DNA from 4 places in the Methylophilus sp. TWE2 genome. Region 2 is predicted to be linked to each of the others. Evidence: predicted binding sites of a transcription regulator. Region 2 holds the regulator's gene; each other region holds the start of a gene.
What was found. The regulator sigma-54, encoded in region 2, starts transcription at its own class of promoters, with help from an activator protein. The targets are predictions, from matches to a motif close to TGGCACNNTTCCTGCT.
Positions count from the first base shown of each region.

Region 1 (2,185 bases), 110 kb from region 2:
GCTTTTTCATTCTCAGTACTCAACATTTAAATCCAGGGATGGCGCGGCGGTTTCACCTTGTTCAGGCTGTAGTTGCCGACGGCATGGTATTTCCAGCGCACCGGATCGTGCAGGGTATGCGTACGTGCATTACGCCAGTGGCGGTCCAGGTTGTATTCACCCAGAGTTGAGCGTGTGCCTGCCAGTTCAAACAGTTTGCTACCCGCCAGCAAGGCAGTTTCGGTACTCAGCACTTTGGCTTCAGCCACCGCAATCGAGGCTTCGGCTACAGTGTCTTCATTTGGGTTACGTTGCGCTTCGTCTATGTATTCACCCGCGCGTGCCAGCAAAGCCTCGGTGGCATGCAGGCGAATCTGCAAGTCACCAATATCCTTAATGGTATGCGGATCTTCATAGCCGTGTTCGAGGTCGGTATCTATCCATGGCCGAGTGTAGTTGCGTACAAAGTGCAGCGTGTCTTTAAACGCTGCGCGGGCGATGCCGGTATCCACCGCCGCCTGGATAATCTGCGCAATCGGCCCCATGGTGGTCGGGCGGTCAAACGCCAGGTGGTGAGGCAACACATATTCGCTGGGCACAAAAATATTTTCCAGGATGGTCGTTCCGCTGGCGGTGGTGCGTTGGCCAAAGCTGGACCAGTCATCAATAATGGTCAGGCCTTCTGCACCAGCGGGGACAAATGCCACCACGGTATTGTCGTGCTCATCTTTGGCGACGACCGGCACCCAGTCTGCCAGCAGCGCGCCAGACGAATAGAATTTTTTGCCGTTTAAAAAGTAGCCGCTATTGGTGGGTGTGAGTTTGGTTTTCACGTCATTGACACTCTTGGTGCCAATCTCGGAGAACGCATTACCAAACCGCACCCCTTGCAGCACCAGCTCAAAAAAGTATTTCTTCTGAAAGTCTGAGCCATCCAGGCGCAAGCCTTCCACCATATATAAATGATTCTGTGGAATCTGGCCGACACTGGGGTCTGCCTCGGCCACGGTGGCAATCACTTCTGCCAGGGTTTTGTTGGAGACGAAGGCACCGCCGTATTCTTTTGACACGGTAATGCCCCACAAGCCACTGCTTGAAAACAGGTCGAGTTCTTTACGTGGCAGTCGGCGTTCCTGGTCGCGCAGGGCGGCTTCTTTGGCGATTTCGCTGGCCACCTGTTTGGCGACGGTTAAGGCTTCTGCGTCACTTTTAATCACATGCGCGGGTTGCCGCGGCAGGTTTACAGGCAAATGCGCAATTTTATTTGCTTGTGCAGTCATAGTCTTTCCTTGTTCAAAAAGGGATCAATAAAGGCGTGGCGGGTATGTCGCTTCAGCCACGCGTCTGCTAATTCTGTTGCATTTAATATGCCAATAAGTAAGCCTTTGAATTTAAATAAAAATTTAAATTTTAGCTGCGGCCATCGCCTCTATAGAAACAGTTTGTTGCTGAATCGCTGCTGCTAAATCAGCAACGATCAAAAGAGGATTTCATGACTAAGTGCAGTGTGGCCGCGGAAAACTGCTGATTTAGCAGCAGTTGATCAGCAACTAGCGCTGGAATTCAACACCTATAAAAAGGACATTTTTTATATAAGTGTTTGAAATATAAATAAATTATGACCTGGCATGGATGGTGCTAATACTCTAGCAAGCGAGTCGTTTGCGAGTCATCGTAACAAACGACATTAGTCACCGTTATTTGAGGAGTCATGATGAGCCGTCCTTTAAAAGTCACTGCTGTCTCCGGCAGCTATAAATTACCTTCCAGAACCGCTGCGCTGGTGCAGGCGATCACGCAAAAATTGGGGCAGCAAATCCCGATTGATTTGCACGTAGTGGAGTTAAGCGAAATTGCTGGCAGCCTGGTCGCTTCCTATGATCCCAAAGCCTTGCCAGTGAAGGTTCAGCAAGATATCCAGGCGATTGAAACCGCTGACTTATTGGTGGTGGCGACACCGGTTTACCGCGCCTCTTACGGTGGTTTGTTCAAGCATTTGTTTGACCTGGTACACCTCGAAGCCTTGGTGGATGTGCCTGTGTTGCTGGCGGCGACTGGCGGTACAGAGCGCCATGCTTTGATTATTGATCATGAGCTGCGTCCATTATTCAGCTTTTTCCAGGCAGTCACCTTGCCGATCGGCGTGTATGCGGTTGAAGCGGATTTTGAAAACTATCAAATTAAGAGTGAGGCAGTGAAAGCGCGC
Region 1 covers NZ_CP012020.1:2,923,474-2,925,658, reverse strand. Annotated here, with positions in the region: gene ACJ67_RS13790 (SfnB family sulfur acquisition oxidoreductase) at 27-1,259, opposite strand; gene msuE (FMN reductase) at 1,691-2,185, shown strand, end outside.
Region 1: a site for sigma-54 is predicted at 1,337-1,352, ahead of ACJ67_RS13790 (SfnB family sulfur acquisition oxidoreductase). Genes of this name have one in related genera too.

Region 2 (2,185 bases):
TAGACGAGCCCTTTGCCGGGATTGACCCAATTGCAGTGATTGAGATCCAGAAAATCATCCGCTACCTGAGCAGCCAGAATATTGGCATCTTGATCACTGACCATAATGTACGCGAAACTCTGGACATTTGCGATCGCGCATATATCGTCAATGAAGGCGCCGTGTTTGCGGCTGGCACACCCGACGAAATCATCCAGAATGAAGGTGTTCGTGAAGTTTACCTGGGTAAGAACTTTAGGTTGTAATTTGTTATGAAGCAAAACCTGCAATTACGCATTTCACAAAACCTGGCACTGACTCCGCAGCTACAACAGTCTATCCGTCTGTTACAGTTATCCACATTGGAGCTCAGCCAGGAGCTGGAAACCATTCTTCAGGAAAACCCGTTGCTGGAGATGGCCGATGGAGAAGAAGGCGAGTTTGAGGACAATTCAGCAACCCCTACCGAAGCTATCGAATCAGTCCATGCAGACGATGCCAACTCGTTTGACCTGGCCACCCAGCAAGAAATTACTGCACCTGCCGAGACGCTGCGCGAAGACTTACATGATGAACTTGGCAGCAATGAAGGCGAACTGGCCAATCTCAGCGAAGAATTCAACCCTCCCGAATTTGAAGATAATTACGAAGAGTTTGGCAGCACCAGCAACTGGGATGAGGCAGGCCGCAACAACCTTGATGATGAGGATAGTGATTTTTCGCGGCAGGATGCCAGCAATATCAGCCTGCGCGAGCATTTACTGGACCAGATTCAACTGGCGCATCTGTCACAGCGTGACATGACGCTGGTCAAGTTGCTGCTCGACAGCATAAATGACGACGGCTACCTTGAGCAAGACTTGCAGGAAATTGTTGAACACCTGCCGCTTGAGCTCGAAGTTGAGCTGCTTGAACTTGAGACCGCACTCAAACTGATACAGAACCTGGACCCGGTAGGTGTCGGAGCCCGTGACTTGCGGGAATGCCTGTTATTGCAACTGCAACACTTGCCGTCAGAAACGCCTTATTTACGTACGGCCATGGCACTCGCAAAAGATCATTTGGCCCTGCTGGCCAATAAAGACTTTGTCAAATTGCGCAAACTGCTCAGTTGCGATGAAACCGCACTGAAAGGAGCGCAACAACTCATTCGCCAGCAAAACCCCAAACCTGGCAGCGAATTTGCCACCTTTAGTCACGACCACTTTATCCAGCATGATGTGGTAGTCAAAAAAATCAAAGGTATCTGGGTCGCATCGCTCAACGATGGCGTGATTCCCAAACTGCGTATCAACCAACTGTATGCTGACATCCTCAAACGCAACCGCGAAAGCTCAGGCCAGTATCTGCAAAGCCAGATGCAGGAAGCAAAATGGATGATCAAAAATATCCAGCAGCGCTTCTCCACCATTCTGCGCGTGTCGCAAGCGATTGTAGACCGTCAGCGCAACTTCTTTGAGCATGGCGACATTGCCATGCGGCCATTGGTGCTTCGTGAAATTGCCGAAGAGCTAGATTTGCATGAAAGCACTGTTTCACGAGTCACCACGCATAAATATATGCTCACACCGCGTGGCGTTTACGAGCTCAAATATTTCTTTGGCAGTTCGGTGGCAACTGATGCGGGCGGCTCTTGCTCGGCGACGGCCATCCGCGCCTTGATCAAACAAATGGTGGCAGAAGAAAACCCGAAAAAACCGCTCTCGGATAACCAGATTACAGATACCTTGGCTCAACAAGGCATTGTGGTCGCGCGGCGTACCATTGCCAAATACCGTGAGTCTTTGAATATTCCGCCCGCCAATTTACGCAAATCGCTTTAAACAAAAAGGCCGCAGATGCGGCCTTTTTTTATTGCTCGAGCGTCTTTATTTAATCGTGATTTTTGCAAACTTGCGCTTGCCCACTTGGGCGACCACCGTCACACCTTTAGACAATGGTAGATTCTTGTCTTCAACCTTGACGCTATCCAGCTTGACGCCGCCCTGCTGTATTGCACGCATTGCTTCACTGGTGCTTTCTACCAGCCCCGCCTGCTTCAATAACTGGCTAATGCCTATACTGTCAGTCTCGATAATGACTTCTACCTCTGGCACATCATCTGGGATACCACCTTTGGCACGTGTCTGAAAATCCTGCAAGGCTTTTTCAGCTGCAGCCTGACCATGAAAACGCGCCACGACTTCCTGTGCAAACCCCACCTTGA
Region 2 covers NZ_CP012020.1:2,817,961-2,820,145, forward strand. Annotated here, with positions in the region: gene lptB (LPS export ABC transporter ATP-binding protein) at 1-245, shown strand, start outside; gene ACJ67_RS13315 (RNA polymerase factor sigma-54) at 252-1,802, shown strand; gene tyrS (tyrosine--tRNA ligase) at 1,848-2,185, opposite strand, start outside.

Region 3 (2,185 bases), 610 kb from region 2:
CAATTGCACCCTTACTGACATTATTGCAAGAACACAGTACCGCGGTATCCGGCAGGGCATCCACGCCCAGGCCAGGTTTTTCCTTGCCATCACTGGCTGGCAGAATCAGGAATTCAGGATTTTCCGGCAGCGGCATGGCGTTGACGGTCATCTGTTGCAGCGTGCCGTATTCATCGGCATTGCCAATCAGCACGGCGCCCAGCAGTTTTTTGCCATCTTCACTGACGACGATTTTTTTGTAGATATTGCGCACCTCATCGGTGTACTGGTAGCTGCGGCAACCATGGGTTTTGCCATGCGCATCGCCCACGCTGGCGACATCCACACCCATCAGTTTGAGCTTGGTGCTCATGTCTGCGCCCTGGAAAGTGGTCGATGTTTCACCCAGCAGATGTGCGCAGGCGGTGCGGGCCATGTCATAGCCAGGCGCGACCAGGCCAAACATCTCGTCGTTCCAGCTGGCGCATTCGCCGATGGCGTAGATATTGTGGTCACTGGAGCGGGAGAAGTTATCAATGGCGATACCGCCACGGGCACCGATGGCCAGGCCGCAGTTACGCGCCAGTTCATCACGGGGGCGGATACCTGCAGAGAACACGATCATGTCGGTTTCCAGCCAGGTGTCATCAAAGAACACCATACGGTGACGCGCCGTTGCCCCATCGACAATCGCCGTGGTATTGCGGCTGGTGTGCACGTGTACACCCAGCTCCTCAATTTTGCTGCGCAGCACTTTGCCGCCCGCTTCGTCCACTTGCACTGCCATCAAACGGGGCGCAAATTCAACCACATGGGTTTCCAGGCCCATGTCTTTCAATGCCTTGGCACATTCCAGGCCCAGCAGGCCGCCGCCAACGACGACACCGCTCTTGGTGGTTTTGCCTGCGGCCGTCATCGCTTCCAGGTCTTCAATGGTGCGGTAGACAAAACAGTTCTCACGGTCACGCCCGGCGACAGCAGGGACAAATGGATAAGAGCCGGTCGCCAGCACCAGCTTGTCATAGGCCAAGATCGTGTCGTCTGTCAGTGTCACGGTATGCTGGTGGCGGTCTATATGGCTGACGCGGGCATTGAGGCGCAACGTCAGGCCCGGCCGGTCATAAAATCCAGGCTCGACCAGCGACAGGTCTTCCGCCGTGCTGCCCGAGAAAAAACTGGAGAGGTGCACGCGGTCATAAGCCGGGCGTGGTTCTTCGCCCAGCACGGTGACTTGCAGGTTGGCGGCGGCCAGGTCAGGGTGGCGTTTCACCAGTTCTTGCACAAAGTAATGTCCCACCATGCCGTTGCCGACGACGAGGATGCGTGTGTGTTGATTCATCTTGTATTCCTAATCAGATGCAAGCAGGCAGTGTCACGATGTTTTTCATGTCAGTTGCGAGCATTGCGTTACCAAACTCAAAGCCTAAAAACAAAAACGGCGTCCATAGCCTATGCCGCGATTGCACATTGCAATCCTGCGAAACAAGCTATGGACGCCGTTGTCCAGTATGAGATTTGCCGACGATGGAAAATCTCTGATTTAAAAATGGCATGATAAAACGCCACTTTGTGATAAAAAAGCAATTGGCATGCCAACCGCCAGGATGGGGGCGCAGATGAATCAGGATTTATGCTAAGTCATTGTTCCTGATGTGTTTTATCTGCAAGCTTGCGTGTATGTTTGAGCTTGCGGGCACCGCGCGATCCATCTGCCATTGGTCTGGTGCACGCTAATGAGGCATGTGCACAGGATTGCACCATCCTTGGCGCAATCCTGTTTTGGCCACTGTTGAGATTCAACTGCCCTCAGGTAAGTCCGGTTTGGATATCCTTACTCCGCATGGGTTTTGCCATGCAGTTTCACCAGCCGTTTAAGCTCTGGTAAGCAGGAGCCGCAGCTGGTGCCGCATTTGAGCTTGGCTTGCAGCGTGGGCAAATCTGCTCCCTGTAGGCAGGCTTCGATAATCTCGTTTTCTGAGACATCCAGACAGTTACAGACGATTTTGCCGCGTGATTTTTGTCCTGTAGGCGGCGCGGCCAGCGGGGCGAGAGCCCACTTGCGCAGCTCGTCGGTAAACTGGCCTTCAAGCATGACTTGCTTGAGCCAGTCTGCTGCCAGCGTTTCACCAATCAGGCGAACTGCGCTGACCTGGCCTTGTTCGACCAGGATACGTTTGCTAATGCCACGTTTGACATCATCCAGGCG
Region 3 covers NZ_CP012020.1:2,203,645-2,205,829, reverse strand. Annotated here, with positions in the region: gene nirB (nitrite reductase large subunit NirB) at 1-1,318, opposite strand, end outside; gene ACJ67_RS10365 (nitrate reductase) at 1,811-2,185, opposite strand, start outside.
Region 3: a site for sigma-54 is predicted at 1,600-1,615, ahead of nirB (nitrite reductase large subunit NirB). Genes of this name have one in related genera too.

Region 4 (2,185 bases), 170 kb from region 2:
GCGAGCGTGATTTGACGCTCTGCTCGTGTCCTAAAGGTGATGCTCGCATTCTCAGTCTGGTTTTGTTGCATGGCCTGTGCGGCATTGCGTGCAATATTGAGTACGGCTTGGATCAGTTTTTCGCGGTCACCAATGATTTCAGGCAGGCTGGTATCGTAATCACGAATCACGCGAATATAGTTGGGCGATTCGGCCAGAAGCAGGCTACGCACGCGCTCAAGGACTTCATGAATGTTGGTAGGTTCGTATTTGGGTACGCGATGCGGTGCCAGTAACCTGTCCATGAGGCTGTGGAGTCGGTCAGCTTCTTTGATAATGACTTGGGTATATTCTTTCAAGCCTGGTTGCGGCAGTTCAAATTCGAGTAACTGCGCGGCACCACGTAAGCCTCCCAAAGGATTGCGGATTTCGTGAGCCAAGTTACGTAATAACTCTGAATTCGCCTGTTGCTGAATCAGCATGCGCTCTTCGCGCGCAATACGCAATTGCTGGTCCATTTGTACAAATTCCAGAATCAGCATGTCTTCAGCTGTCTGGTTAAACGTGGTAGAGATTGGTGTGACGGTACATGTCACGGCAGTGGTATGGCCACGTTGAGTGGTCAGTGTGAATTCATGCTCACGAAAAGGACCTTGTGTTTGGATGGCATTGGTCACAGCCATTTGCAAAATCTCGCAATTCACAAATACATCGTGAATATGTAAACCCTGGATTTGATTGGCGCTGAAGGCGAACAGTATCTCCGCACTCGAGTTGGCATAGGTGACTTCCAGCTGGTTGTTGAGCAGGATCACTGCTGTCGCAATGTGCTCTAAACCGCTAAACCCTTGGGGAGATTTTTGAACCATATCCTAAGTTTGTTAAAAAGAGTGAATCACGCCCTGTTTTAAAGCAAAACCCAAGCCAATTCTAACTTACTTAGCAAAGAAGGTTTAAAAAATCCCAAAAATGGTGCGTGTTAAAGATTGAGTTCTTTATTCAGTAATTCGATATTCCGTTCATGTGCCTGGATTTCTGCTTCAATCACGCGTAGTTTCTCTTCATATTTGGCGACATTCCTGAATGTTTTGCCATTGGCACCTCTGTAAACTTCTGGTGTGTTCTGGGCCTCTTCATAGAGGAGTCGTGCATTCTCAAGTGCTTGTTTTTCTTGAGCTAATTCATTCATTAGCAGCTCGCGGCGCTTCTGGTCACGCTGATTTTGTGTCTGATTATCCACCTTGGGAAAGTTAGCCGGGGTTGGCGTTTTGGTGGCTGGTTTTTTTTCACGAAGTGCTGGAGGAGACTCTGTAGTTTTTGGGCCGCTAATAATCAATTCAGCTTTACTTTTACCTTCTGGCTTAATATTGGTGTAGGTCGTGACCCCGTTGCTGTCGGTATATTTGTAAATATCTGCCCAGCTTTGGTTGCACATGAGCGCGAAGATGCAAATGTAAAAAAGTCTTTTCATGGCAATAGTTTAGAGTAGATCGTTAAGGGTATCAACGTCTGCTTGCCTAAAAACGTTGACGGACAAATGCGCACATAAAAAAACAGGGCAGCCTGGGCTGCCCTGTTTTAGTGCGTACTCTAAGTTAGCAAGACTAGCTTAGCAGGAGTAGTACAGACCGAACTCAACTGGGTGAGGTGTCATACGCAGTTTAGTCACTTCGTCCATCTTCAACGCGATGTATGCATCGATGAAGTCGTCAGAGAATACACCGCCGCGTGTCAGGAACTCACGGTCTTTGTCCAAGTGCTCCAGTGCTTGATCAAGTGATGAACACACGGTTGGGATCAATGCATCTTCTTCTGGTGGCAGATGGTACAAGTCTTTAGTGGCTGGTTCACCTGGGTGAATCTTGTTCTGAACGCCGTCCAGACCCGCCATCATCAAGGCAGCGAATGCCAGATATGGGTTAGCGGTAGGGTCTGGGAAACGCGCTTCAATACGGCGTGCTTTATCGCTGTGTACGAATGGTACGCGGATAGAAGCAGAACGGTTTTTCGCAGAGTAAGCCAGTTTTACTGGCGCTTCAAAGCCTGGAACCAAGCGCTTGTAGGAGTTGGTACCTGGGTTGGTGATCGCATTCAGGGCACGTGCGTGCTTGATGATACCGCCGATGTAGTACAGGGCGAAATCGCTCAGGCCAGCGTAGCCATTACCTGCAAACAGGTTCTTGCCGTCTTTCCAGATAGACTGGTG
Region 4 covers NZ_CP012020.1:2,985,925-2,988,109, reverse strand. Annotated here, with positions in the region: gene glnL (nitrogen regulation protein NR(II)) at 1-848, opposite strand, end outside; gene ACJ67_RS14035 (DUF4124 domain-containing protein) at 959-1,414, opposite strand; gene glnA (type I glutamate--ammonia ligase) at 1,589-2,185, opposite strand, start outside.
Region 4: a site for sigma-54 is predicted at 891-906, ahead of glnL (nitrogen regulation protein NR(II)). Genes of this name have one in related genera too.